One region of the Aminobacterium sp. genome, then DNA from elsewhere that is predicted to be linked to it. Evidence: riboswitches for the same ligand, from Rfam matches in the RefSeq annotation. Region 1 holds a riboswitch; the other holds the start of a gene.
What was found. A riboswitch is a leader RNA that binds a small molecule or an ion and turns the genes downstream of it on or off. The one in region 1 is predicted to bind molybdenum cofactor.

Region 1 (15,144 bases):
CATAAATTTCCCTTAAAATTCTATAAAAATAAAATAAAAAAATCTAGCCTGACTTTTCTTTATGATACTATTAAATTAAATTGACTTGGAGGTGGTGCTTATGAACGGTACAACGAAAGAGATGGGAGAAAAAAAAGCTCTGGACAAGAAAGGAACATTAAGTGTTTTGTTGGGAGCTGCTTTTCTCATGGCTACTTCAGCAATAGGACCAGGGTTTCTAACACAATCTGCGGTTTTTACGCAGAATTTAAAAGCCGCCTTTTCGTTTGGAATAATTCTTTCTCTTATCTTAAGTTTTATTGTGCAGATCAACATTTGGAGAATCCTTGCCGTATCAGGCATGCGTGCGCAAGATGTTGCTAATAAGGTGCTACCTGGACTCGGTTACTTTTTGGCCTTTGCTGTAGCATTGGGGGGACTTGTTTTCAATATAGGGAATATTGCAGGTGCTGCCATGGGTCTGAATGTAGTAGCAGGCGTTCCGTTAAAAATAGGAGCTGTCGTTAGTGCTGCTATCGCTGTTCTCCTTTTCTTGCGTAAAGAGCTTGGCAAAGCTATGGATACTTTTACCAAGATCCTTGGCTTTATGATGATTGCGTTAGTGTTGTATATGGTTTTCAACACAAAACCACCAGTTGCCCTTGCTGTAAAAGAAGCAATCCTTCCTTCTAAAATTGATTGGATGATTATTTTAACTCTAATAGGTGGAACGGTAGGAGGATACATTACTTTTGCCGGGGCACATCGTATTATAGACGCAGGTATTGTAGGGCAAGAAAATTTGGGAGCGATTACACGAGGGGCTTCTAATGCTATAGGTATTACAGGTATTATGCGTATTTTGCTTTTCCTTGCTGTATTAGGTGTTGTCGCTACTGGGCAAACACTTGACCCTGCTAATCCACCTGCATCAGCTTTTCGTCTTGGAGCGGGCGAGTTAGGTTATAAAGTTTTTGGTGTAGTTATATGGGCAGCTGGAATTACTTCGGTAATTGGCGCTTCATACACGTCAATATCTTTTCTTAAAACGCTCTTTAGTACAGTAGAAACACATCTTAGATGGTGGATGATTGGGTTTATAGTAGTTTCAACAACTATTTTTTCTACAATTGGACAGCCAGTCACCCTTCTTATTTTTGCAGGTTCAATTAACGGGCTTATTCTTCCTCTGTCTCTTGTATCAGTACTTCTTGCTGCTTATAAGAAAGAGGTAGTGGGTTCTTATCATCATCCAATATGGATGACAGTTTTAGGATATGTAGTGGCAGCTTTTACTCTTTGGATGGGTATAAAATCATTTACAAAAATCTTTACTCTTTTCTCTTAAAACTATTCTGATCTGTTGGAGGTGAATGTAATTTGGAAGACCAACAGTGGCCGAAAGTTCTTCTTGCTGGTGATAGTTGCATAATTGTGGAATACGGCAATTCCATTGGATTGGAAATCAATGCTAGAGTTCAGGCTTTGCGGCGTATTTTGGAAAAAAGAAAAATTTCCGGAGTGCATGAGTTCGTTCCTACATATCGCTCTCTTGCAATTTACTTTGATCCTGTAAAGGTAGAACAACCAATGCATTTTCTTTCTCTTTTAAAGCGTTTGGCAATTGCTGCAGAGTCAGAGTCAGGTGTTGAAAAAGGGGTTGGTATCATTATCCCTGTCTGTTACGGTCGTGATTTTGGACCGGACCTTGATAATGTTGTTCATCATACAGGACTAACGGAAGAAGAAATTATAAATCGGCATTCTTCTCCAGATTATTACTGTTATATGCTTGGTTTTACTCCTGGTTTCTCATATCTTGGTGGAATGGATGAAACAATTGCGACACCTCGTTTGAAGGAACCTCGAGAAAAAATTCCTGCTGGAAGTGTGGGAATAGCCGGTAAGCAGACAGGAATTTATCCGATTGATAGCCCTGGTGGATGGCAGCTTATAGGACGAACACCTTTGCGTATGTTTGATGCAGGCCATGAGCCTCCCACATTAGTTGATGCCGGGTTGTGGATACGTTTTCAGCCCATTTCGGAGGAAGAGTATAAAAATATCGAAATACAGGTTGCTCATGGAACATATACTCCCGAAATGTTCAATAAAGGAGAGGTTCCGGCATGAAGATAAAAATTATACAGCCGGGAATGCTTACGACTGTTCAAGATGTGGGAAGATGGGGATTTCAAGGCAAAGGAATGCCAGTTGCTGGTGCTATGGATCTTTTTGCTTTGAAAATTGGCAATGTTATGGTGGGAAACAATAAAGATGCTGCATGTCTTGAAGTGACGGTATTAGGCCCTACCTTATCGGTGTTAGAAGGGGAGGGGGCTGTAGTTGTTACAGGTGCTGATCTTGGTTTCTCTATCAATGGAATAGCTTCGTGTTGTAACACGGTTTATAAAGTTAAAGAAGGCGATATCCTTTCTTTTAGCGGCATGAAAGGTAATGGATGTCGTGCATATGTCGTTTTTTCAGGCGGAATAAATGTTCCTATTATTATGGGGAGCCGCTCAACGTACCTTAGAGCTCATATAGGTGGCTTTGATGGACGCGCACTTGTAAAGGGTGACGTTCTTAATACTGGTGAACCTCATATTTTGTGGCAGCGGTTTATAGATTTCAAATGTCCTTTCGATGTTTTGCCTGAGCGGAGAGAAGGTCAACCCCTTCGTGTAGTTCTAGGTCCTCAGGATGAAGCATTTTCCCCTAAGGGAGTAGAAACATTTCTGTCTGAATCATATAAAATTACTGATTCTGCAGATAGAATGGGATACCGTTTGGAAGGACCTGTTGTTGAGCACCTAGAGGGAGCAGACATTATTTCTGATGCTATTCCACTTGGCTCTATTCAAGTTCCTGGACATGGACAGCCAATTGTGATGCTTGCTGATCGTCAGACGACAGGGGGATATACGAAAATAGCTGTTCTATGTTCTCCCGATATTTCGGCGATTGCACAACGTTTGCCAGGAGAAAAGGTTTCTTTTAAACAAGTATCCTTTGAAGAGGCTGTTTTGATTACCCAAAAAGAGGCTGGTCAAGTTTCCAAACTAAAGCAAAATGTAGCAACCTGGATTACAAGAATCCCAACTTCCACAATTGGGCATAAATCGGAAATGCCAGTTTCGTCTGGTACGTGGAAGCTTACTGTGGACGGACATTCTTATATGGTTGACTGGGAACGCATTGAAAATTGATTTTTACGAGAAGAAGGGATGATTCCATGTTCTCTGTAGATTTAAATAGCGACTTGGGTGAAAGTTTTGGAACATATGTTTTAGGGCACGATAGAGATGTTATGAAAAGCATCAGTTCTGCTAATATCGCCTGCGGGTTCCATGCTGGAGACCCTCAAGTTATGTTAAAAACAGTAGAAGAAGCCGTTAATAGTAACGTTGCGGTAGGAGCTCATCCGGGATATCCAGATCTTATGGGATTTGGGCGAAGAAATATGGCGTGTTCTGCAGATGAGGTGTATGCCTATTGCCTATATCAGGTAGGAGCTATTCAGGCTGCCTGCAAAGCACGCAGGGCTTCCTTGCAACACGTAAAACCTCATGGAGCTATGTATAATCAGGCTGCTAAGGATTTGTCTTTAGCTGAAGCGATTGCTCAGGCAGTAAAAGATGCAGGCGATGATCTTATTCTGCTGGGGTTGGCAAACTCATCCTTTGAAAAGGCTGCTAACAAACTAGATGTACCCTTTGCAATTGAAGCTTTTGCTGACAGAGCATATCAGGCGGATGGTTCACTAGTTCCTCGCAAACAACCGGGAGCTGTTATTCATGATATAGAGATAGCTGCGAAACGTGTTATTAAGATGGTAACAGAAGGTGCTATAGAAGCTATAGATGGAACAACTATTCACCTGAGGCCTCATTCTATATGCCTTCATGGTGATACACCAAGTGCTGTTGCAATGGCCGCATCTATAAGGGAAACTCTTCTTAAAGAGGGGATTGCTATTCGAAGTATTAGGGAGGTGTTGAGAGCATGAAAGGATCGGCGTTTTCAGAATACTCTCCGCAGCAAGTTCGAGAAATAATACGAAAAGGCGATTATGACCTTCCTACCCCTGGAATGGCAAAAGGTCATGTACAAGCTAATCTTGTAGTATTGCCTAAAGATTGGGCATACGATTTTTTGGTTTTTGCCCAGCGAAATCCCAAACCTTGTCCTGTGTTAGACGTGACGGAGCCTGGAGATCCAGAACCTAAAATAGTTGCTCCAGGTGCAGATATAAGAACAGATATTCCCAAATATCGAGTCTGGATAGATGGTCAATGTGTTGATGAACCTAAAGATATTCTTAAATATTGGCGAGATGATTTTGTCGCCTTTCTTCTAGGTTGTTCTTTTACCTTTGAAAGCGCTTTGCTTGACGCCAAAATTCCAGTGCGACATATAGAAAAAGGTTCTAATGTCCCCATGTATATTACAAATATTCAGTGCAAGCCTGCTGGACGTTTATCTGGACCTATGGTAGTCAGTATGCGTCCCATTCCTTACAATCAGGTGTCCACCGCTGTCCTGTCGACAGGCCGATTCCCGGCAGTACATGGAGCGCCTATTCATATTGGCAATCCAGAAGCTATTGGAATTAAAAATGTCAATTCTCCGGACTTTGGAGATGCTGTTCCGATTTACGATAATGAAGTGCCTGTATTTTGGGCTTGTGGTGTTACTCCTCAAGCAGCACTTATGGCGAGTAAACCTCCTTTGGCTATTACCCATGCTCCTGGGCATATGTTTGTGGCAGATCCAAAGGATTCATCATATGCGGTGTTTTAAAGAAAGATTATAGGAGAAAAGTGAGCGGAGCTGCGTTGTAGCGATGCAACTCCGCTTTTTGGTTTTACATTTTCTGGGCTATATCGGTCAGATCAAGTTCCTTAAGTTTTTCTTTTGTTGGAATACCTTGCTTGTCCCATCCTTTTACAGTGTAGATAAGATCAAGAAGGCGTTCTTGATCAACAACTTGTCCTTTGCCTGGTCCTTCTTCCGCTGATTCTTGGCTAAAGCGTTCAGGAAGGTAGTCATCTTTTCGTGTAAATCCTTCTCGGATGTTAAAGAGCCTTTCTAAATTAATAACGCGTTCACTGACTTTGAACAGATCAGCGTAGGTATAGCTTAATCCAGTGGCATTGCTAAAAAGTTCTGCCCACCGTTTCCCCTTTATAGCGAGGGTTATGCTTGCAAAAAGGCAAACTCCTAGAAGATTTGTGGACATAGATAATTCTTCTAATGGCTTAACCCAATCTTTGTTTTCTTCGCTGAGAGGATTCACTTGTTCTTTAACTCCTAACTCTTCTTCTACATATCCAAACGCGTCTATCGTAGCTCCATAAGGTCTAAGGTGATCTGCACCACGAGGAGAAATCATGTGAGAGAGAGCTTCTGCCTTGCTTGCTCTTACGCCGTCGGCGGCCATTTCTTGTCCTTTTACGTGCATTACATATTTTATGGCCTCTCCTCCGAGGGTCTGAGCTGCGCGCAATGAGCCTTCTCCTAACAAGGTTGCAAAATCACCCTGTCGATACGCTATTCGTTCTACGAGTTTGACTATAGATTCACTATTCCCCCATGTTAAATCAAGACCGTCTGTGGCTTCCTTATTGATAATTCCCTTTTCATACCATTCCATGGCAGTAGCTATGACTTGACCTGCAGATATAACGTCAAGACCAAGATTATTCGAAATATAATTTGCAGCTGTAATAGAGTGTAAGTCAGTATTGCCGAGTTTTTGTCCGTAAGCTGCTACTGTTTCGTATTCGGGGCCACTTCCCGAGAGCCCCTTATATTTCCCCTCTGGAATAGTTGTTTTACGAACGCAGCCAATGGGGCAGTTATAGCAACGATCTTGTTGGACGTCTAGCTTTTCATGATACGCTTGATGTCCTAGATATTGATTGAAATCTGTTGTTGTATGTTGCCAGTTATAGGCAGGAACAAGTCCAAGATCGTTCATGGCATCAAAGAAGGAAGGAGTACCAAATTTCATCATTTCTTCTCTTACAAAAGCTTCATTATGTAAATCCTGTATTGCTTCTTTTACATTTTCATTAAATCTTTCTGGGTTATGAGGGGTGAGGAGAAGAGAAGAACCATATACGGCTATGGCCTTAAGATTTTTACTCCCCATTACAGCTCCGCCCCCACCTCGTCCAGCTGCATGGTCACGTCCCATCATAACCGTTGCATAGCGAACCTTTTTTTCTCCAGCAATTCCGATACTTGTCACTTCTGCTTTTGAGTTATCGATCTCTTCTCGTATCAAACGCTCTGTCTCATGTGTGTCTCGTCCCCATAATTTTTCAGCAGAATAAAGATGAATTTCTTCGTCATTAATAAATATATATGTGGGTTTTTGAGCACAACCATGAATAACGAGCATGTCATAACCAGCTCTTTTAAGTTGAGGCGCCCAGGCCCCACCTGCATTTGATGCACTAATTGTTCCTGTCAGAGGAGATTTAAACATGACAACAGTACGCCCCGAACAGGGGGCTTTTGTGTCTGTGAGAGGACCACAAATAAAGAGTAATTTATTGTCTTTTGAAAGGGGGTCGATTCGTGATTTTAGGTTTTCCGCGAGATAAAGTGTTCCGAAACCTTCTCCGCCAATATAATTTTTGATCCAGTTTTCAGGAAGATCGTCAATCCAGTGTTTGCTATTGGTCAGGTCAATGTTCAAAATTTTACCCGTGTAAACATTAAACACTTTACATCCCTCCCTGGATAGGTTTTCCTTTCCAAGAATGGGAGGCATGGCCGTTTCCAGCTATACCCTGACGGTTGGTGGCCATCTCAATAAAGAGGAAGGTCATACAACTCGGAAAACGTTATTTAATATTTTAAATTTTCTTACATTACCATAATATCAGCAGAGAAGAATAATTTAAAGGGTTGCCTAATAGGCAGCCCTTTAAAAATAAGATGAAGGAGTTTAGGTTTGAATTTTATTTATGAAAAACTTTACGAGTATCTTCTTTAAGAAATTTTTGTATTTCAAATTCATAACCGCCTGGTCCTTTGAAAAAGAAGCATTCAACAGGGAAATCTTTAGGGCGTTGAATAGCGGTTTCTAATTGTATGTTGTAATTTTTTAATCGTTCATACCATACTTGCAAGTTGTCTGTAACGAGAGTTATGAGCACTGCATTTTTATTTAGAGCTTTACAGTGACCAGTTTTTTCATCTACGATTCCTATAAAAGCCCCTGTAGAAAGTCGGTATAAACGGGCTGTTCCTTGATCATCTACAAGCTCAAGGTTCAAAGCCTCTTCAAAAAAAGGGATAGCTTCATTCAAATTTTTAAAATATAAGAAGGTTATTTGGGAATCAAATTTTTTTTTATTTTCCATGACGGAGAACCTTTCCAGGTCGATTTCCTGTAAACCCTTGTTTATTTACAACTAGGGTTCCATTTATAAAAACTGCATCAATACCTGTGGGGTAAGCTGTTGGGTTCTCGTACGTAGAGCAATCACTTATTGTTTTGGGATCAAAAATAACGAGATCTGCCCAATAACCTTCTTTTATGGTTCCTCTATCATGAATTCCAAGAATAGAGGCTGGATAGGAAGTAACCTTGCGTATAGCTTCTTGAAGCGTAAGCCGTTTTTCCTCGAGAGCGAAAGATTTCAGATATCGAGGATATGTCCCGTAGAGCCTTGGATGGGGTTTCCCTCCGAATATTCCATCTGTTCCAACTGTCCCGTGTGGGTGAGTAATAACTTTTTCTAGGACGTTTTCAGAACCATAGAAACTTATCATAGTTACAGCAAGCTTTTCTTCTGCGAGAAGGTCCATAACCATATCGATGGGATCTTTTTTAAGAGTGTCTGCTATTTCTTGGCAGCTTTTGCCTTCCATCCATTTGTTGTCAGGAATTTGTACTGCTGTAACAATAATATTTTCCCAACCTACTGAGATTTGTCTATTGTGCCAAACATCTAATCCCTTGGTAAAATCTTGATGAATTTTTTCTCGAAAATCTTGCTTTTTAAGGTTGCGAACCAAAGCTTCGGTTCCTTCATTAAAAGTCCAATTTGGAAGGACGGCTGTTAAAACTGTGCAACCTGCTAAGTAAGGATATCTATCCCAAGATATGCGCAAACCTCTATCTATAAGGTGATCTGCTTTTTCTAAAACCTCATCTATGATTGGCCAATTTACCTTTCCATAAGCTTGTAAGTGTGAAACTTGGAGTGCGACTCCCGATTCCTGTGTTATGCGTGTTACCTCATCAAAGGAACGTGAGAGATAAAAACCTTCGTCTCTTTGATGTACTACATATATTCCGTCGAAAGCGGCAACTTCTTTGTTCAGTTCTATAAGTTCCTCCGTATCTGCAAAGGGACAAGGCGGGTAAATAAGGCCAGACGATAAGCCAAAAGCGCCTTCTTCCATACTTTCGCGAACAATAGATTTCATGCTGCTAAGTTCGGATGCTGTTGGTTGACGTTCATCCATTCCCATAGCTGCAATTCGTACTGGTCCTTGGCATAAAAGTACGGCCATATTGTTATATGGAGCTGCTTTTTCTATGGCATTTAGATAGCTTCCAAAACTGTTCCATGTCCATTTTGATTCAGATAGGATTCCGTCAAGACCTGCAAGAAGTTCTCTGATAGTGGAAATACTTGTGTCATTTATTGGGGCAGGACCAAGACCATCTTGTCCTAAAACTTCAGTCGTAATTCCTTGGCGTATTTTAGCGTCCGATGGAGAATCAGAAAAAATCTGTAAATCAGAATGACTGTGCATGTCGATAAAACCAGGGCATACAATGTGACCATTAGCATCTATAATTTCTTTGGCTTCCGAGGGCAGTTTAGAAAGATATTCTTCTTTTATAAGAACAATTTTCCCATTCAATATTCCGACCTCACCTTTGTACGGTTTTTTGCCTGTGCCATCAACTATTAATGCATTTCGTATAATGGTATCTAACAACGATGTCACCTCCACGTAGAAGGACCAAAAAGACCTTTTTTGCTTGTTTTAGAATGTGTTTTTACATGAGTTTCTGCTAAGCGTATCGCATAGGGAATTCCGTCTATAACAGGTACACCTATGCGTTGAGAAAGTTCTGTATCTAATCCAGAAAGAGCAGCGCATCCGAGAGTTATTACCTCTGCGCCATCTTCTTCTATGGCTTTAAGAGCAGCAGGTGCTATTTTGTCTGCCAAGCTTCCTTTAATCGAATCGTCCATAACACGAACAGATGCACAACGATATCCAAAACCAAGATTGTGAATCATCCGCTGTTTCATTGGTAGAGACCGTTGCGACATTTGAATAACGGAAAATTTATGGCCCAATGTCATAGCTGCCAACATTGAGGCTTCTCCAATGCCTACAACAGGTTTTGTCGTGCATTCTCTGAGAATATGAATGTTTACGTCACAAGTACAACAAAGAACGATAGCGTCAATTTGCGATTCGTTTTCTTTTACGATTTTTAATAATCCAGGACCGCACATAATTTCATCAATGAAATCTTCTATTAAGGGCGGGGCATCAAAAACTGCTTTACATATTATTTCTGTGCCCAAAGAGGCTATTTTTATTGCTGATTGATAAATCAATTGGGTAAATTTTTCATCAGAATTAGGATTGATCGCTAATATCCTCATTTCTATTTCATGCCTCCTGACTATTTTGCTGCAATATCCATTTTGTAATAATGCCCATAGCCTGGCTTTACCTGTATTTTGCCGTCTATAAACACTGTTTTACCTCGTATGATAGTGCGTTTTATTTGTCCTTTGAATTTTTTGTTTTTATAAGGACTCCACTTATTGAGGTAGAAAAGCTTACTATCATCTTGCACCCATTCTTTAAGAGGGTCAAAAAGAATAAGGTCTGCATCGTATCCTATCTGGATATCACCTTTTGCATAACCTAATCCAAATCGTCTAGCTGGCTGTGTGGCGCAAAGTTTAACTAGTTGAGTCCAAGAGAGTCCTCTTTTTCGTCCCTCTGTAGCAACGACAGGTAAGAGTGTCTGGACACCTGTACATCCTTCTGATACGGTCCAGAAATTATTATTTTGAGGAGTTTTTTTCTCAAAAGAATGTGGAGAATGGTCTGAAACAATCATGTCAATAGTGCCATTTAAAACCATTTCCCAAAGTCGTTCTACATTTTCACGAGACCTGACGGGAGGATCACATTTTAATAAAGCACCATCTCGAATGAGATCTTCTTCATCTAGAGCGAGATATTGAGGACAAGTTTCGGCTGTTATATTGGTTATGCCGTGTCCTCGAGCTTCTCTTAGTGCTTCGGCTCCACTTGCAATACTGAGATGGCATATATGTGTTTTGCAATTAGGAACAAGGGAAGAGAGGAAGATAAATCTCTTTACTGCTTCTAACTCTGAATATTCAGGGTGAGACTCTAAATAAGCTTGTGCGTCATCACGGCCAGATAGCAGAAAATCATCAACTAACTCTTGTATAAGAGTGTCGTTCTCTGCATGTGCACAAACCATTCCACCTAACTGGCCTATTTTTTTCATTCCTTTGAGAAGTAAGCCATCGTAAGTCATAGGGTAGTTTGAACATCTACAGGTGAAAATCTTATAACATTGAGCTCCAGCTTCAAAAGTGGCCTCTATATCGTTCATATGATGGGGAATAATTCCACTATACAAAGAGAAATCAACAACAACTTGAGGAAAAGCAGATTTTTTCTTTTCTTCAAGAGCATCAACTGTTACAGTACTAGGTTCAGAGAGAGGCATATCAACTATAGTCGTTATTCCTCCTGCTGCTGCGGCTTTAGTTACACATTCAAAATTTTCTCTTTCAGGCGTTCCATGACCGCAATGAACATGTGTATCAACAAGACCAGGCATAACGAGGTGATCTTGGGCATCGATATATTCAGATGCTGAAATGGTAGATTCGCTTGAGAGAATAGCTGCTATTTTCCCGTCTTTGACAGCTATCTTGCCTTTATATTCGCCTTGTGATGTTACTAGTGTTCCATTTTCTATAACGAGATCGTACATTCCACGAACACCTCCAAGTTATTTACCCATGAGAAGATTCGGAAGCCATAGTGAAATTTGAGGGAAAGCTATCAACAGAATCAGTACTACGATGTCACACAGACAGAAAGGCCAAATTCCCTTAAAAATTTGTTCTAGTGTTACTCCTTTTCCGGCAACTGCTTTTGCCATATAAACATTAAGCCCTACGGGTGGGGTTATTGCTGCTATTTCACTGAGCTTAAGGACGATAACGCCAAACCATATGGGATCATATCCGAGAGAGATTATGATGGGCATAAGTATTGGAAGGGTTAGAGCATAGATGCCTATTTCAACCATAATCATTCCAAGGAAGAAATAAATAAGTAAAATTCCGAGTAAGATAACAAATCTAGGAACATCCCAATTTTGAACAAATAGCGCCATGTTTTGAGGAATATCCGTAAGAGCAAATATTCTTGAAAACAGGAGCGCCCCTACATTTATGATAAACATCATAGCTGTAGTATTGGCAGAATCTCTCAAAGGATCTCTCAAATCTTTTATATGAGTAATACTTTTTTTAAGAACTCCCGTAACAAGTGTTACTAAACAACCTGCTGCTGCAGCTTCTGTCGGGCTGAAAACTCCTGAGTACATTCCTATGAAAACTACTCCTACAACAAGGAGAATTGGCAAGAGATTTTTGAATGCATCGCTTTTTTCTTTCATGGTAAGTTTCGCTTTGTTTATTTCGAGGGGGGCCAGTTCAGGATGTTTTTTGACGCGATAAATAATTGATACAGAGTAAACGAAGGCAGTAAGTATACCTGGAATTACGCCTGCAGCAAATAACCTTGCTATAGATTGTTCAGTAAAAAGAGCGAAAATAATAAAATTAATACTTGGAGGGATCATATTAGCAAAAGTACCAGCAGAAGCTACACATGCAATCGAAAAACTTCTATCATATTTGTATCGATCCATTTCTGGCAGAACAAGTTTTCCGAAAATAGCAGTATTAGCTAATGAAGAACCGGATATTGCTCCAAATATAGCAGAGCCAAAACACGTAGCAATTGCTAACGCTCCTGGCCATCGGCGAGTAAGTTTATATACACCATCGTAAATATAAGTTCCGAATCCTGCGATAGTTGCAAAGGCTCCCATCAGAATAAAAAGGGGAATGGAGCACCAGCTTGGGGCAGCAATACAGTGGTACATAGTTTGTCCCAGAATAGAAAGGGCAGAGCCTAAACCCCCTAACAAAAACATTGATGTAATAAAACTTACTAAAATAAAAGCAAGTCCAATGGATAAACCAAATCCCATGGCCGTTAGTAGAAAAACTATAGAAAACAATCCTAAAGTAGTAGGCTCCATATTTTAGTCACCTCAATTTACAAATTAAGCATTCGTATGGTCTAGTTCGTGAGGAGTATCAACAATAAAATCTGTGCTTTTAATTTTCTTATAATCTTCGATAACACAGGTTGCTAATTGAAGCCAATATATGATTAAACCTATTACCATAATCCATTTTACTGGCCAAAGGGGCATGGGAACTATTCCTGTAACGGATGCTTTTTTTATAAAAGCCCGAAGGGCGTCTCTATATACAGCTAAGAGACAAATGTTTATGATAATCCACTCTATACAGTGAGTGACAAAACGCATTTTGTTTTTTATTCTTGGTGATACTCTGTCTGTGATAACTTCTAGTCGAACGTGTTGGTCGTTTTCCTCTGTATGAGCTAGCCCGAGGTATATTAGAATGACCATGGCGAAAACAGCAAGTTGCAATAACCCTTGTATAGGTTTATTAATTTCTCGTGTAATTATATTAATGAGGAAAAGTAACATCATGATGGTCATAAGTAGTCCACCTAATTCAGCAAGCATTGCATTAAGTTGTTTTAAAAAATTCTTCATTTTTAAGAAACTCCCTTTCTTTCCCCCATAAACTATTGAAGAAGGGGAAGAAACAAAAAACTTCCCCTTCCTTTTTTATTTTTCTTTTGCGATTCCTTCTTCAATAATGGATTTTAGCTGTTCCAACATTTCAGAAGAATTATCTACGCCGTCTGTTGACAATTCTTTTGTGAAAACTTTTCGTAATTCGATGAGGCATGTTTCATCTGCCCAGTTATCCACATCTTCCGTGGAATAGAAATTTACAGTACAGCCAGCTTCTTTTTCTGCTTCTACAATGCGGTTGAATTCTGCTTCATACATTTCTGCAAACGCTCTTTCGGTATTCTCACTTGCTCTGAGAATTCCTTCCTGAATATCTTTAGGTAAAGAATCCCATTTTTTCTTATTTACACAGTAAAACATTGGTTGCGACCAACCGATTGCTTTTCCTGTGAGTATATTTTTAGCTGGTTCATCAAATTTCTGCCGATGCATTCCATCATAATTAGAAACGATTCCATCAACAGTTCCTGTTTCCAATGCCATGTAGCAATCTCCCCACGGAATAGAAACAGCAATAGCTTTTTGATTTTCTAGCAGTTTTAAATTCCAGCGATCTCCTGCTCTCCATTTTTTACCTGAAATGTCTTTAAGAGAGGTTATTGGATAGCGAGCCATATAGGCCATAGGAAGGCCATTTTCCATTAGGAGTATTTTGATTCCAGCTTCTTCTAATTCTCTTTTGAATTCTGGAATTCTTTCTATACTTTCTTTATATATCCAACGAATGTTTTCCCATTGTTCCGGCCCTTTGGGAAAAAGCCAAAATGCTCCAAAAAGAGGAAGTTGTTTAGGATAAAAATCAGGATAAATTGCAGCTATGTCAACAATACCCTCTGAAAGAGCATTCAATTCTTCCTCAGCATTAAAGAGGACACCACCCCAGTAAGCCTTTATTTTTGCCTTGCTATTGGTTTCTTTTTCTATTTGATCAAACCAGTATTCCCCAATCTTTCCTTTAAGGCCACCGCAAACGTCATGGTCAGATAGCTTTAATTCAATTGCAGCTTGTGCTGAATTAATAAATGGTGCGGAAAAGAATATAACAGCGACTAAAGTTACGAGAAAAACTTTCAGGATCTTTTTCATTGTGTGCCCTCCCTTTTATTTTCTCTCATCAGCTATGCTTTTCACGCTTTACATTGAACTCTAATTCTTATTGTTTCCACTATTCACCACCTTTTCTATTATTTTTTATGACAATGAAAATGTAACAGCTGCCTGTGAATGAAGATAAGTACTATCAAAAAGAGGAATCAGGGTATCTTTTTGCTTAAGAAGCAATGGAATTTCTGTACATCCTAAAATAATTCCTTCCGCTCCTTGTTGAACCAATTTGTTTATAATCTTCAAAAATTCTTCTCTTGATTTAGGATTTATCTTTCCTACACCAAGTTCATTTTCAATAGTGTCCATAATGAATTTTCTTTCTTCTGAGGTAGGGATAATAGAATGGATGCCATATTTCTGAAGATGTTCTTTATAGAAAGGGAGTTCCATAGTAAAAGTGGAACCGAGAAGTCCAACAGTATTAACATGTTTGTCTATAATTTCTTTAGCTACAACATCAATAATATTTATAAGATGAGCTTTAGTTAGCGCCTTTGAGACGTCTTGTGCTACCTTGTGGAGTGTATTGCAACAAATAAGGATGCAGTCAGCGCCACTGTTTTCTAGTTTTAATGCCATATTTGTCATTTCGTTAGTTATTTCTTCCCATTGTCCTTTTCCCATAAATTGGTTAATAGGATCAAAATCGAAACTCCCAATCAACATAGACGCGGAGTGTCTTCTTCCCATTTTTTCATGTGTCATTCCGTTAATAATTTTGTAATACTCACTAGTTGATTCCCATGTTAATCCCCCAAGAAGCCCAATTGTTTTCACGGTAGATCACCTCATTAAATATATGTCGAACTCTAAAAAGGCGAGCAAGGTTTTATATTTTTTATGATCTGAATTGCATAATAATATTATTTGTTATTGACATTATATATCACGTGTTATTGTTAATGTCAAAAATATTTTGCATTTTACATATTTTCAATATTAAAAAAATATGGGAGAAGAAATCTTCTCCCATATCCACATAATCTAAGTTAAAAAGTTATTCTTCAGTATCTTTCTTTGTTTGAAAAACTAGGGAATTCATTGTTCGTTTTTCTGCATTTTGAAGGTGAGATTTGACTCTT
Region 2 (15,144 bases), on a different contig from region 1:
GGGCACCTGGGTAACTGGGAACTTTTGGCAGCATGGTTATGTCAACGGGGCTACCCTCTTTATGCCATAGTAAGAGATCCAGACGATGAAGACGTAGCAGATGTTGTTGAAAAGTATCGTTCCCGTGTTGGTCTTCAGACATTGAAGAAAAGATTTGTAATGAAAGAAGCTGTTCGTTTAGTACAGAATGGTGCTTTTTTAGGAGTTTTAGCTGACCAGGACGGAGGGCCTTCAGGGATTGCCTCAACTTTTTTAGGGCAAAAATGTACGACTGTGAACGGGCCTGCTGCAATATCTCTTATGGCTAACGCGCCTATCGTTCCTGTAATTTCATATCGTGTTTCACCTTTTAAGCATCAGATTATAATTTCTCCGCCGTTGTGTCTGCCTACAGAGGGGAAAAGGAAAGAAAGAATAGAGAGTATCACTCATATGGCAGATGAGACTCTTGAAAAAATGGTATGCAGGCATCCAGATCAATGGCTTTGGCTCCATCGTCGTTGGCATACCCGTTTACCTTGATAACGTTATCCCCTCGTGGTATGCTTCTTTAGGAAAGGAGGGGATTTCGGTGATCTATGAATTAATGTCTACTGGTAACATTGTAAGGCTTCCAGATGCAATGACTATTTCTGGACTACCGAAGATAGAAGCTCCAAACGTTGTTCTTCTCCTCCCGTACAACAGGGTTTTAATAGGAACCTCATCTTCTTTAAACCTTGAAAAGTGGGTGTGGGGAAAAATCGGAGAAGAACAAATGGCAGAGGTGTTTTTGTATCAGAATAAGCCTCTGATATTGTCTGTAGAGGGTCTTCGTCCCATTTCCCTTAGCGAAGAAGTTGTCGCTGAGCTTCGTAAATTGTTACTTTCGCAAACAGAGCCTCCTGGCGAACATATGCCTGCGGTTTTGATTCTTAAAGGATTGCTTCGTAACGAAATGGCTGATGTTATAACAGAAGAAACGCTCAAAGATGAGCAGTTTATTTTAGATCTTATAGAGCGAGATTTATCTGTAAAACAAGCCTACTGGGGTATACGTTTTGCCTTGGCGAGAAATGATTATACGTCAGTTGCCCGTATAAAGGCATGGCTGAAAAGTGTTGGAAGCCTTTTTGATGAAGTTGCACAAGGAGTACATTTATGGTTCTCCTTAACAGATTTGCCTGGCCGAAAAGAATTGGCTGATCTGGAAAATTTGTCCTTTACTCTTGATGATCTCCAACGCATGAATTCTCAACGTTCTCGACCTGTAGTGTTATTTAGCCGTTCTGGTTATCTTGTTCTTTCTGAGCAATCTTTCGAGAAGTCTGAGACAGTATTCAGAATTTGGCTCTATCTTCCTCTTCACCTTTGGAATGAACTTCGTGAAAAGAGAAAACTTTCTATACGGGAAATAATATCTGCTTCTTGGGGGTATTTAGAGGCGAAAGAAGCGATGAGGGAAATGGAACTTTACGGCAAACGAAGAGAAACAACAACATATCCGCATTAAAAAAGCGAGGAAAAGTTCCTCGCTTTTTTCTTCTTTTATGATTTTAATTAACTTGCCAGTGTTTCTCAAGAAATTGAAGTGCAATACTTGTACAGCTTGTTAAACAGAGATAGATGAGTCCCACCATAATGAAAGTTTCAAAAGAAGCATAGGTAACACTTCGAACCTGTTGCCCTACCATTGTCAATTCAGCAATGGCGAGTGTAGATAATAAGGATGATTCCTTTATAAGAGTGACGAATTCATTCCCGAAAGCCGGAAGCATATTTCGTATAGCTTGAGGAAGAATAATGTGTCGCATTGTTCTGAAGTACGAAAGGCCAAGGACCTGAGCGGCTTCCCATTGTCCCTTAGGCACAGCTTCAATTCCTCCTCGTACTATCTCTCCGACATAACCAGCTGAATTAATAGACAAACCTATAATGCCAGCAGCAAAAGCCGGAAGATTAATTCCGAGAGATGGTAATCCGAAGTAAATGAGGAAAAGTTGTATGAGCAACGGTGTTCCTCGGATAACATAAATGTAAGCTGCAGCAATACTTTTAAGTGGTTTAAAGGGCACAACGCGAAGAGCACCAATCAAAACACCAATAATTGATCCAAGTAAAACAGCAAGGATTGAAGCTTTTACTGTAAAGAGGGCACCTGTTAAAAACATATGCCAATAGGGAGTTATTGACGTGAAATCCAACATCATTAGTATGCACCTCCCTGATTTTTTGTAAGATCTTCCCCGAAGTGGGCCAGCATCCTTTGCAAGAACATTTGTGTTCTCGGATGAGAAGGATTCACCATAATATCTTTTGGTGATCCTTGTTCAACAATATTTCCATCTGCCATAAAGACGATTCTATCCGAAACATCTTTAGCAAAGAGCATCTCGTGGGTAATAATGACCATTGTCATTCCTGTCTCTGCAAGTTGAGCAATAACATCAAGAACTTCCCCAACCAACTCGGGGTCAAGGGCGCTTGTTGGCTCATCAAAAAGCATTATTTTAGGTTGCATCGCAAGAGCTCGAGCTATAGCTACCCGCTGTTGCTGGCCTCCTGAGAGCTGAGTAGGCTTTGCACTTACTTTATCTCCAAGGCCGACTCGTTCGAGAAGACGGACGGCTAAATCTTCAGCATCACTCTTTTTCATTCCCTTAATCTGTATAGGGCTGAGCGTAACATTATCCAAAACTGAAAGATGAGGGAAAAGGTTAAATTGTTGAAAGATCATCCCTACAAGATTTGCTACTTCTTTGTTAGAATGTTTACCGTTGTCTATTCGTTGTCCGTAGAGATATATTTCTCCATCATTAATATCTTCAAGACGGCAGATACAACGGGCGAGAGTGCTTTTCCCAGAGCCGCTTGGCCCGATAACAGAAACAACTTCACCTTCACCTACGGAGAGTGACACTCCCTGTAGAACGTGAAGGTCTCCAAACGATTTATGTAAATTTTTAACTTCGATTGCAGTTTGCAACAATCGTCACCTCCTGTTTGTCGCGGGAATTATAACTCAACTTTAGGTTACTGGCAAACATTTTTTTGAAAAATAATTGAAAAAATAAAATAATCCGGTGTATCACGAACAATTCATTGAGGAAAAAGTAGTATAAAAACATAAAAAAAAGGGGCCCTTTGGCCCCGACTTTTTAAAGACAACTATGTCTTAGGAATCGTAACGGCAACGATATAGTTCCTGATTAAGATCTGACATTGCGTTAGAGAAGGCGTCGCTCTGATCGTTCATATATTTAGTACGAATATTCTTCGAGCTCTCTTTTGTTTTCTTAACTTCCACCTTTACCCACCTCCTGAAAAGCGCTACATACGAACCATTAAATTCAAAAAATTTATTGGTACGAACCACCAAGCTCATTTTATCATGGAGAAAAGGAAATTGGAAGTTTATCAAAAAATTAGAGTTTTGAGAGGTGATTATCTTATGGAAATTAACATTTTAAATAACCGAAGTTGTTATATACCAGGACGTGTCAATATTGGTATTTGGAAGGATGGCGAGGGAGGATGTTATCTTATTGATAGTGGTGGTGACGAGAGTTCAGGGCGTAAGCTTTTTCGGCTATTACAAGAAAACTCTTTGACTCTTAAAGGAATTATAAATACTCATTCCAACGCTGATCACATTGGTGGTAATGCATATTTACAGAAAAAAACATCATGTGTCATTATGGCGAGTAGTATCGAAAGAACGATTATTGAAAATCCTGTTTTGGAGCCTTTAATTTTATGGGGAGCCTATCCTTTTAGTGGGATACAGACGAAGTTTTTACAAGCTGTTCCCTCTGTTGTCGGGACAGAACTTACAAGAGGGCAAGTTGTTCCCAATACAGACCTGACGGTGATTGATCTTCCTGGCCACTTTATAAACATGATAGGCCTTTTGTCGTCTGATGGAGTGTGCTATATAGCAGATAGTGTTTTTTCTGAAGAGATTATCAATAAATATCGTTTTATAGTTACATTCGATGTTGAGGCAACTCTTTCTACTTTAGATAAACTAGAAACAATAGAAGCATCATGGTTTGTTCCGTGTCATGCCGAAGCTATTAAAGAAGACATTACACCCATCGTTGAAGTTAACAGGAAGGGAATCCTTTCTTTAAACGACGCAGTTTTGCATTCTTGTTCTGACCCACACAGTCGCGAAGAGGTTCTTGCTCACTTAGCAGCAACATGGAATATTGATATGAACCCTGTTCAATATGTACTGAATCTCTCGACAATATCTGCACATCTCGCATTTCTTGAAAAGAGAGGCCTAGTAGAAACTTGGGTCGAAAAAGGCTTTTTATTGTGGAGGAAAAAGATATAAATTAACTAAAAGGGTCCTCGATGTTTAGTTTGTTGAATATGTTTTTCTTTGAGAGGACCCTTTTTCGTATCGTTATTATTTCACATATTTAATATGTCCATTCAAAATCTGAAATACCCACATCGAGCATTCGTTGTTTCATATCTTTTGTTATGGCATCAAGAGCTTCTTTTGTTTTCCCTTCACATCGTGTTACAAGAACAGGCTGTGTATTTGATGCCCTTACGAGCCCCCAACCTTCTTTGTAAAGAATTCGAACCCCATCAATAGTTATAGCTTCGTGGTCTTTAAGTGCCTTTTCTTTAATGGTTTCAATAACCTCGAATTTCTTTTCATCGGGGCAGTCTACTCGAACCTCAGCAGTGCTGTAATAGACTGGATAATCAACAAGCATTTCAGAAAGAGAACGACTATCGTTTGAAAGAATGCGAAGCAAACGTCCTGCGGCATAGAAAGAATCGTCAAAACCATAAAATTCATCAGCGAAAAACATGTGTCCTGAAAGCTCTCCGGCAAAAAGAGCATCAATCTCTTTCATCTTTGCCTTGATAAGAGAGTGTCCAGCCTTGTAATAGAGCGGAGCCCCTCCTAGACGACGGATTTCGTCTTCCAAAGCTTGTGAGCATTTTACCTCTATAATGGCGGTTGCTCCTGGATGCTGTGGAAGAATTTCGCGCCAATAGAGAGCCATAAGGGTGTCTCCCCATACTACCGATCCCTTTTCGTCTACAACTCCGATGCGGTCGGCATCCCCGTCAAAAGCGAGCCCGAGATCTGCCTTTTCCATTCTGACTTTTTCTATAAGTGACGTGAGGTTTTCTCGCTTCAGAGGATCGGGATGATGGTTGGGAAATGTTCCATCTGGTTCGCAGAAAAGAGGAATAACATGACACCCCAATTTTTCAAGGAATGTTTGGATATAGAGTCCTGCCGTTCCATTTCCTGCGTCAGCGACAACTTTAAGTTTACGTGTGCCCAATTTTATCTTCGATACGAGCATATCTATATACTCATTCCAGATATTGGCTTTTCTTACTGAACCAGGTGTTTCTGTCTGCACAAAATCATCTTTTTCAATCATAGAAAGAATGTCTTGAATCTGTTCTCCATACATAGTGCTCTTACCAAATGCTAACTTCAACCCGTTCATATCTTTAGGATTGTGGCTTCCCGTAACCATGATGGCACCATCAAGATTAAAATGATATTGGCTCCAGTAGAGAAGTGGCGATGTAGCGACACCTATATCAATAATATTAATACCTGCCCATGTAACACCACTAATAACGTTTTGACGTATTCTTTCTGTAGAAAGGCGTACATCTCCTCCAACAGTGATTGTTCTTATTCCTTCTCTGCGAAGGAAGGTTCCATAGGCTTTTCCTATGGTTGTAACAGTTTCTGCTGTGAGTTCTGTATCGGCTATCCCTCTAATATCGTATTCTCTGAAAATATGTGCTGGGACTTTCATCAGGATTCATCACCTTCCCCTGATTATATTTTGCTGAATATTATATCGTAACCAGATCTTTTCTGTCTGTGCAATGTATAATACCACTTGTAACAAAGGGGGGAGTGAGATTTCAGGTGGGTAGTTTTCTAATAGTTCTTCCTATAATTCTTATTGTCAGCGTCGGGTGGTTCATACGGCAAAAACACTTTGTAGGGGAAGAAGCTTTTGCGGGCATGAATTTTATTTTGTATTGGATTGCCCTTCCAGCACTTCTTTTTAGAGTGACTTATGGAGCAGACGTAGAAGTCCTCATGGGGGGAAACTTCGTAAAGGCCATTTATATCTCTCTTATGGTTACGCCTCCTCTCGCTCTTTTATTTGGGCGCTTCCTGAAATTAAAGAGGGAGCGAGTCTCTGTCCTGACTATGGTTTCTATACGTTCGAATAACATTTTTATGGGTGTTCCAGCTGTATCCGTGGCATTGGGAGAAGCTGGCCTTCAGGCCCTTTCCTTGTATCTTGCTGTTGTCATGGCTGGATATCAACTGATCTCCATTACTTGGGGGCAAGTTGTTCTTTCTGGAAGTTTTCGTTTGAGTGCATTAAAAGATACAATGAAACGAATTCTTACAAATCCTCTTATCATGGCGTGTGTTGTAGGTGTTTCGTGTGCATTTGTAGGAACCGGTCCGTTACCAGCGTGGCTTGATGAAGCGTTGAAGGTACTCGGCAATGTAGGAAGCGGTTTGGCACTGTTAGCGCTGGGGGCTTCTTTAGAGTTATCGCGTGTGAAGGCGATACTCAAAGATACGTGGGAAGCCATTTTGTTCAAACTTCTTATCTTCCCTACAATTGTATGGTTCTTTTTACATCTGTGGCCAGTAGACTCTATGTTACTTAAAACGACAGTTCTTGTATCTTCAATGCCCATAGCCGTTAACTCTTACGTTGTTGCTCGTGGCATGGGCATGGATGAAAACTATACGGCTGAGTCTATTGCTGCTTCAACGCTTTGTTCTATAGTGACAATTCCTCTATGGGCAAATCTTTTAGGTATATCTTGATTTCTTGTTTTTAATGAGGTACCATTATTAAAAATATGAAGAACCTCCGAGCCTGACAACCTAAAGATTTTTTAAAAAATTTCTATGGTTCAGGGCCGTTAGGGTTTTTTCGGAAACGAGAGAGCCTTCCATGTTTGAAAAGGAGGAACAAAAAGCTTATCTTTGCATATAAAGAGAGGCCGTTTCTCCTGTGAGAAGAAGCGGCCTCTCTTTTTGAGATCTATTCCCGTACCATTTTGCAATAGATCAGCCGGGGGATTTGCTTGAAGCAAATCCCCTCCCCTTAATCATACCTTTGTGCAACTAAAAGGGTCAAAAGTACCACTTTTAAACAGGCCTTGGTAGAGAGAGTCCTGTTTAATATGTGTGTTATTATGAACTCTGGTTTTGTATCTAATTATTACGGACTTTGCAGGGGACAGGAAAATGCCGCTTATCGTTACGTCAGATCACCTCAGGGCGGGAATGCGTTTAGCTCGATCTGTTCTCGGCTGTGAGGGGCAACTTTTATTAAGTGCAGGAATCATCCTTACCGAACAGATGATAGTTAAACTTTTGCGCCGAGGCGTTGAAGCTTGTTTTGTCTATTTGCCAGGAGAGACTGAGATAAATGAGAGTGAATGGCAGTCTCTGGTGCCTGAACATATGGAAAGACAGTTGCGAGGGCATATGTCTCAAATAGTTCAAAACGTGGTTCATAATCGTTCTTTACATGCTAAAGAGCTTGAGAGTCTTCAAAAATGTGTTTCTCAGGTCATTTCGATTATATTCGAAGACTCTACGGCGGTACTGTTTGGTTTAAAGAATATTAGTAGTCATGATCAGTACACGTATGAGCATATGATAGGTGTAATGACTGTAGCTTTGTTGTTGTCTCGCAGAGGAGAAGAAGAGGGGATTTTTGTCCTTTCTTATCAGGATAAGATCAACATAGGCCTTGGTGCACTTTTCCACGATATTGGCAAACTTATGCTTCCCTCATCTCTGATCAATAAAAAAGGTTCATTGAATAGTGAAGAGTGGGCTCTCATGAAAAAACATCCCTACGATGGCTTTAAAATCGTAAGGGAATTTCCGTGTATTAACCCCATGGCGAGAGCTATTGTTTTGAATCATCATCAATATTGGAATGGGGAAGGCTATGGACGTGTCGGACTACCAGGTCTCTATGGAGAAAAGATTCCCCTTCTCGTCAGACTTGTTTCTGTAGCTGATAGTTACGATGCCTTGGTTAGCGATCGTCCTTATCGACGTGCTTTTCTTCCGGCAGAGGCTCTCAAAATTATACGTAAAGAGGCCGGAATAAAGTTTGACCCTGCTATTGTCCCTCTTCTTGAAAAAGTTATAATCCCTTACCCAGTTGGGAGTATCCTTTTTCTCTCTGACTGGACACTATCAGCAGTCACTTCAATTGTTGATGGAGAACCTCAGGTAATGATTTTAGGTACTTTCCGACAAGAAGATGAACACAAGTTGGGATGTGTTTTTCCTCTTAAAAATCAGGCGGCACAGATTATTATTGGAGCTCCTTCTTTGGAACATCTCGCTTTAAAAACTGCTGAGATTTTAACATCACCAAAAGACTTCGGAACATCGGCCTATCGCTTCTTAGAAAGTATACAAAAAGCATTCCATGACAGAAAAATTTCCCTCGCTTCTTTGCCAAGTTGGGAACATATTATAAAAAATGGTTTTATCCCGTCACTTCTTGAGCATATTCCTACAGGTGGAGATTAAGCACTTTTTTTTCGAGGTTGTAATCGGAACTCAAGCCACCAGACGCATACCCCTGTTGTTATTGGAATTGTTAGCAAAAGACCGATTGTACCAGCGACACTTCGCACGAGTTCCTGTGCTATATAGGGATCATTAAAGAGTGCCGTAGCATCAATTCCTGCATTTGTAATGAGGATGGTAAAGGGCAGCGCGCTACCTAAATAGGCCAATATCAACGTATTAATCATACTTCCCAAAACTTCACGACCTACTCCGATTCCTGCCTGCCATAATCTATGCCCTTCAATGTTGTTATCATATGAGAACATTTCGGCAAGAGTCGATGTTACAGAAATAGCAACATCAAGAACAGCTCCAATTGATCCAATCATAACTGCAGCGAGAAGCAGTCCCTCCATTGACATTCCAGGGATGGTAGAAGCTAAAAGACTTGCACTGTCACTTGCCAGTCCGGTGAGTTGCCATGTTTTGACCATGGCCCAGCCTACGAGAGAAGAAGCAACAGCACCACCTAGTGCGCCTAAAAATGCAACGATCCAAAAAGCCGGTCTTCGTACAACAAGAAGTACTGTAATAATAGAAACGGCACCTACAGCAAGAATAGCGAAGGGGACAGGGGCAATTCCCTGAGCCAGCGCTGGAACGTACCAACCTAGAAGTACAGCTAAAGAAAGAAGAAGGCCAGCAAGGGCCCTGAATCCGGCTTTTCCTGCAGAGGCGATTAGGCCTCCAGAGGCTAAAATAAGAAAAGCGGCGACCCATGGTATTCTATAACGATCGCTAATAGAGTATTGAATACTTCCATCTTCGAACAAGTCACTTACAAGAAGGTATCGACGCTCTTCTATGAGTTCTAGAGAAGACGTTGACAGCTGAGTTATGAGAAGATCTTCCTTAGTTCCCTTTTTTTCTCCGTTAAGAAAGGTAACGGTAATGTCGATGTACTCAGTTTGCCAGAGTCCCTCGTCAGAGCTGGAGGAGCTTTCCGAAGATTCATTGGAGTTGTTGAAAGAGAGGGGGCTTTCTGTCCCTCTGACTTTGCCCACCCTATCGATGCGAACAATGAGAGAATCGTCAGTATTCCAAGAATTTAAGACTACTTTATCGACGGAAACGGCTGCTAGAAGTGCAATGAAAATGACGGCAATAAAGGCTAGAATATAGTTTTTTATGCTTTGATTCTGGTTCATAGTAAAGAAATATCCTCCTTGTGATCTTCAAGAGCTATGCCGTCAAGCAGTGTCTTATATACCCTGCTGACATGGTTAGTCATCAGGCGGCGGGCTTTCTTGATATCACGATCAAGAATGCTTTGATATATTTGATTATGTTCCTTTAAAAAAATTTCTTTGTCATCAAGTAGAGAATAAATTCGCTCATGAGTTTCCATAATAAGATTGAAAGTCATCTTTACAATGTTCACGAAAACAAAGTTATGTGTTGCTTCGGCAAGAAGCAAGTGAAAATCATAATCGCATTGTGCTCTATGTTCAAGAGATTCTACATCTTTGCTTGTCAGTGTCAGAATTTTGCGTATGCGCGTTAAATCGCTTGGAGTAGCATGTTTAACTGCTTCGGTAACTATTGCTGGTTCTAATGTCATTCGAGCTTCAACTAACTCAAGTATAGCTTCATCTTGTAGGGGCATTTTAGAATGTTGTGTTTCAAATCTTGATTTTCTTACGAAGCGTCCCTTTCCGGGAATACTTTCGATAAGACCTACAAGTTCAAGAATACGAAAAGCTTCCCTGAGCGAGCTGCGGCTTACATTTAGCTCTTCGATTAGCTGGCGTTCAGGAGGAAGGGGATCACCTTGGATCAATTGTCCAGAGGCTATGAGATTCTTTAATTTCTCTGCGACTTGTTCATATATTTTCGTAGATTTGTTTTTCGTCATTCTACTTACCCTCCCCAAACAACTCAAGACGTATTCTTCTTCTTGTAGTAAAGTAAATCATACCAGATAGAAAGGCACGAGAGGAGGCTAAAAATGTCTTTTCAGATACGTATCCGTAACCATGATATTTGTGAATGCTCCAGCCCTATGAATGGCAAAGACGTTCTTTCTAAGGCAAATATTGACGGAGGATCTCATATTGTGGCTTGGCGCGTCAACAATTATCTTAGACCACTAGGCTGGATTGTGGACGATGATGCTGATGTGGAATTTGTTGATACTTCTTCTTTTGAAGGGATGGAAGTCTATCGCCGATCCTTGAGCTTTCTACTCGTTTTAGCAGTGCAGAGAGCTTTAAATAAAAAAATTGTTATTAAACACTCTATAAGTGATGGCTATTACTGGGAGCTTCCAGAAGGGAAGCTAAAAGAAGACGATGTGCTTATTGTAGAGAAAGCTCTTCGCGATCTTGTTAATCGGGATGTTCCTATTACAAGAGAAGTTGTTCCTCTCGATAAAGCACGGCGTATTTTTGAACGTCAGGGAAATCCAGAGAGTGCGCGACTTTTCATGTGGGCAGCCGAAGACCCAGTAGAACTCTATCGTTGCGAAGACAATTACGGCTTTTATTACGCTCCACTCGCTCCATCGACAGGATATCTACGTGTCTTCCAACTGAAATTGTTTTCGCCGGGCATGGTTCTTCAGTTTCCTACTGTGTCGTATCCTAAGCGTATTCCTCCATTCAGGGCTTCTAAAAAGCTTTCTGGAGTTTTTCTTGACTACGCCAAATGGTTGGAGGTATTGGGCCTGAGAACGATGGATAGCTTTCATGCTCGAATAGCCCAAGGAAAGGGACTGGAGCTTGTTCTTATTTCCGAAGCTTTTCATTCACAGCGATTAAGTCGTATTGCCGAGGAAATTGCTTTGCGGGAAAGAGTTAAAATAGTTGCTATTGCGGGTCCTTCTGGATCTGGTAAAACAACGACGGCCAAACGATTGAAAATACAGCTGCAGGTGTGTGGATTGAATCCGACGGTTATTTCTCTTGACAATTACTTTGTTGATAGAGAAAAAACACCTTTGGATGAACATGGGAATCTCGATTTTGAAGTTCTTGAAGCTATAGATCTTGATCTCTTGGAAAAACAGCTTTCTGAACTTCTGAAGGGGAAAGAGGTTCGTGTTCCTGAATTTGATTTTATTAAGGGGGAAAAGTTTGAGGGGCCAACTCTTCGGCTAGCAAAAAATGATGTTTTGATTCTCGAAGGTATTCATGGCCTTAATGAAAAGGTTACAGCTGTTGTTCCCGAAGAAAACAAATTTGGTATCTTTGTGTCGCCTCTAACTGGAATAAACCTTGACGAACACAACAGAACAAGCACTACCGATAATAGACTGCTTCGACGTATGATTCGAGATAACAGAACGCGAGGACATTCAGCAGAGCGGACACTTGATTTGTGGCCTTCTGTAATTAAAGGGGCGAAGGAGTATATTTTCCCTTATCAAAGTCGTGCAGATGCTATGTTTAACTCTTCGTTACCCTACGAACTGGCCATATTGAAGGGGTACGTGCAACCTCTTTTGCAGACAGTATCTGAGTCATCCTCCATGTATGGAGAAGCCCGGCGACTTCTTTCGATGCTGAAATTCGTCCCGCCGCTATCGTCTGAATATGTTCCATCGAATTCTATTTTGCGAGAATTTATAGGGGGCGGATGTTACGAACACTAAAAGGGTAAGTCTAAAGAGGTGCCAAAGATGAAAGTAAAGATGGAAGATGTAGCTAAATTAGCTAATGTGAATAAGGCAACTGTAAGTCGAGCCTTGAAAGGTGATTCCCGCATATCGTCGACGACAAGAGAAAAAGTATGGCAGGCAGCCAAGGCTTTGGGATATCAGCCTGATGCCGTGGCCAGGGGATTATCAAGCAATCGTACCGGGTTGTTAGGAGTTGTTTTTGAAGACCTTTCACGTCCGTGGGTGGGACTTTTTTTATCAGGACTCGACAGAGTCATATCGAGACAGAATTATAGCTTGTTAGTGAAATGTTCAGGGGAGATTTCTTCTCAAAGAAATTTGGTAGCTCGAGATCTTCTTTCGCGTAATGTTGATGGAATTATATGGATAGCTGGATCGACTCCAGATATTTCATTTGAAGGATCTTTTGTTTCAGTTGGAACGGAGAGTCTACTGGGGTCTTCTGTTATGATCGATCTGGAACGTGGTGCTCAAAAACTTCTCAAAATTGCTCAAGGGAGACCCTTTGTTGTTGATGAAGGAGCATCTCCCTTCTTCAAGGGGATAGAAAACTTTTTAGAAAAACCGACGATGAAGAGCGCTCTTCCTATTCATATATTAGATTCAACTCATGAAAAAAATATGATTGGCGGAGGAGAGAATATTGTTCTTTGCGGGTATCCAGATCTCGCCAGAATTTTAAAGTGCTACTGTCTTGATTGGCCTGCTTTTGACCTGGGAGCCATTGCAGGTCGTCTTTCTCTCAACGCTATTCAGGAAAAGGGAGTACGACCTGAAAAAGTCATGGTCGTTCCTCCTCTTTATAGTCCTGATGGGGAAGTTATATCTTTATAAAAAAGCTCTGTAACGGATAACGAGGTAAATGCTGCATAGAATCATTGCTATAAATACACTAAGCATACCTGTCTTCATAAATGCTTTGAAGGTAATGGGATATCCGAAACGATTGGCGACATCTGCAACCACAACGTTAGCAGCTGCGCCGAGGAAGCTACCGTTGCCTCCAAGACAGGCTCCTAGCGCAAGAGCCCAGAAAAGAGGCTCGGAGGGCATGCCCACCTGTCCAGCCAACTCGTCAATAACATAGACAAAAGTTGCCGTAAATCCAATGTTATTTACGAAAGCACATGTTAGGCCTGAAAACCACAGAACGGTAAGTAACGCTGCCATGGGGTGTCCGTGGAGATGGCGTCCTAAAATATTTGAGAGAGCAGAAATAACTCCCGTTTCTTTGAGGGCTCCTACAATAATGAAGAGTCCTGCGAAAAAAATAAGAGTAGGCCACTCTATGTCTTTGTGAATGATCTCGTCTCCGTTGTCTGGAATGATGGCGAGAAGCAAAGATGCTCCCATAAGAGCAATAACGGCTGCTTCAACATGTAAAAATCCATGACTTAAGAAACCAATGAGAATAAAACCAGTTATAATCAGGGCTTTTTTCAAAGTCAGAATATTTTTCACAGCAGCATTCTCATCAACCTTAAGAATTTTCTCATATTCTTCGGGCTGAATTTTGAAGTCTCTTCTATATATGAGGGCAATGATTCCCACAGTAACAAAAAGAACGATAAAGGTAATGGGAGTCAGATTCACAATAAAATCCATAAAAGAAAAGTGGGCATGAGAACCAATAATAATGTTTGGTGGATCTCCAATAAGAGTTGCCGTCCCTCCAATATTCGAAGCAATAGCTTCTGAAATAAGAAGGGGAACCGGGTTGAATTTCATAATATCAGCCAGAGAAAGAATAATAGGGCTGATGAGCAATACTGTCGTGACGTTATCAAGCACACCAGAGAGGACTGCTGTTGTTAAAGTAATGGCAAAAACAGTTATAAGCCAATTACCTTTGGTCATCTTAAGACTTTTAATGGCTATATATTGGAAAATACCTGTTTTTGAGAGGACTCCGACAACAATCATCATTCCCATTAACAGGCCAATAGTGTTAAAGTCGATAAAACGAACAGCGACATCTGCCGGAAGAAGCTGTGTTACCATGAGAAAGGCTGCCCCAAGAAGAGCAGCTACGCTTCTTGAGAGTTTTCCCGTTCCGATAATAGCTAAAATAGTAATAAATATACCTAATGTTATCCAGGCTTGGATTTGCATTTTTCATCATCGCCTCCTGACAAATTTCTCACTATACAACTATTCAGGAATGGCGACAAGAGTGTGAATAACTTGACGCTCACAATCTCTAAGAGTATAAAGAAACAGACAAAAAGCCCCTCTGAGGGGATTCCAATAGGGGAGGATAAATGAATGTCAGATAATGTATGCGGCGAACAATCTTGCGGAAAATCTTCTTGTGAAGGTTGCAGCGGATGCGCTAAAAAGAAAAAGAATGTTGGCCACGTAATAGCTGTTGGTAGCGGTAAGGGCGGAGTAGGAAAAAGTTCCGTATCTTGCTTGTTGGCTGTTGCTTTGGCGAAAAAAGGTTTTTCTGTAGGAATTCTCGATGCAGATATAACGGGACCTTCTGTTCCCAAATTAATGGGAATTTCTGATGCTCCATACGGTACCCCCGAGGGAATCGTTCCTCCAGCTTCTTCTATTTTCAATATAAGAGTTATGTCTGTCAATCTTCTTCTTGACGATCCTACTAAACCAGTGGTATGGCGTGGCCCTATCATTGGAAATGTAATAAAACAGTTCTGGGAAGATGTAGCATGGGATGGCACGGATTTTGTTATAGTTGATCTTCCTCCTGGAACGGCCGATGCGCCTCTCACAGTTATGCAGACTATTGACTTGAACGGTTTCCTCGTAGTTACGTCACCTCAGGAGCTTTCCGTTATGGTAGTGGAGAAAGCTCTCAATATGACTCAAATGATGGAAATTCCACTTCTTGGTGTTATTGAAAATATGAGTTACGTTAAGTGTCCTGATTGTGGAAAAAGGATGG

Region 2: another riboswitch for molybdenum cofactor. It lies ahead of VB083_RS10460 (HD-GYP domain-containing protein); the one in region 1 lies ahead of VB083_RS07125 (aldehyde ferredoxin oxidoreductase family protein).

What each region holds. Positions count from the first base shown of each region.
Region 1 covers NZ_JAYFQR010000016.1:13,682-28,825, reverse strand. The annotation lists gene VB083_RS07150 (NRAMP family divalent metal transporter) at 101-1,327, shown strand; gene pxpB (5-oxoprolinase subunit PxpB) at 1,360-2,112, shown strand; gene VB083_RS07140 (biotin-dependent carboxyltransferase family protein) at 2,109-3,188, shown strand; gene VB083_RS07135 (5-oxoprolinase subunit PxpA) at 3,215-3,988, shown strand; gene VB083_RS07130 (putative hydro-lyase) at 3,985-4,782, shown strand; gene VB083_RS07125 (aldehyde ferredoxin oxidoreductase family protein) at 4,847-6,715, opposite strand; molybdenum cofactor riboswitch at 6,724-6,844, opposite strand; gene VB083_RS07120 (VOC family protein) at 6,954-7,358, opposite strand; gene VB083_RS07115 (N-acyl-D-amino-acid deacylase family protein) at 7,348-8,952, opposite strand; gene VB083_RS07110 (aspartate/glutamate racemase family protein) at 8,958-9,635, opposite strand; gene allB (allantoinase AllB) at 9,656-11,017, opposite strand; gene VB083_RS07100 (TRAP transporter large permease) at 11,036-12,361, opposite strand; gene VB083_RS07095 (TRAP transporter small permease subunit) at 12,386-12,910, opposite strand; gene VB083_RS07090 (TRAP transporter substrate-binding protein) at 12,986-14,041, opposite strand; gene VB083_RS07085 (aspartate/glutamate racemase family protein) at 14,147-14,839, opposite strand; gene VB083_RS07080 (GntR family transcriptional regulator) at 15,060-15,144, opposite strand, start outside.
Region 2 covers NZ_JAYFQR010000028.1:18,870-34,013, reverse strand. The annotation lists gene VB083_RS10500 (lysophospholipid acyltransferase family protein) at 1-522, shown strand, start outside; gene VB083_RS10495 (hypothetical protein) at 572-1,492, shown strand; gene VB083_RS10490 (amino acid ABC transporter permease) at 1,536-2,189, opposite strand; gene VB083_RS10485 (amino acid ABC transporter ATP-binding protein) at 2,189-2,965, opposite strand; gene VB083_RS10480 (hypothetical protein) at 3,155-3,286, opposite strand; gene VB083_RS10475 (MBL fold metallo-hydrolase) at 3,431-4,321, shown strand; gene VB083_RS10470 (phosphomannomutase/phosphoglucomutase) at 4,410-5,792, opposite strand; gene VB083_RS10465 (AEC family transporter) at 5,897-6,838, shown strand; molybdenum cofactor riboswitch at 6,871-6,999, shown strand; gene VB083_RS10460 (HD-GYP domain-containing protein) at 7,265-8,575, shown strand; gene VB083_RS10455 (YibE/F family protein) at 8,572-9,765, opposite strand; gene VB083_RS10450 (FadR/GntR family transcriptional regulator) at 9,762-10,472, opposite strand; gene VB083_RS10445 (nucleoside kinase) at 10,566-12,209, shown strand; gene VB083_RS10440 (LacI family DNA-binding transcriptional regulator) at 12,237-13,070, shown strand; gene VB083_RS10435 (ArsB/NhaD family transporter) at 13,065-14,348, opposite strand; gene VB083_RS10430 (Mrp/NBP35 family ATP-binding protein) at 14,502-15,144, shown strand, end outside.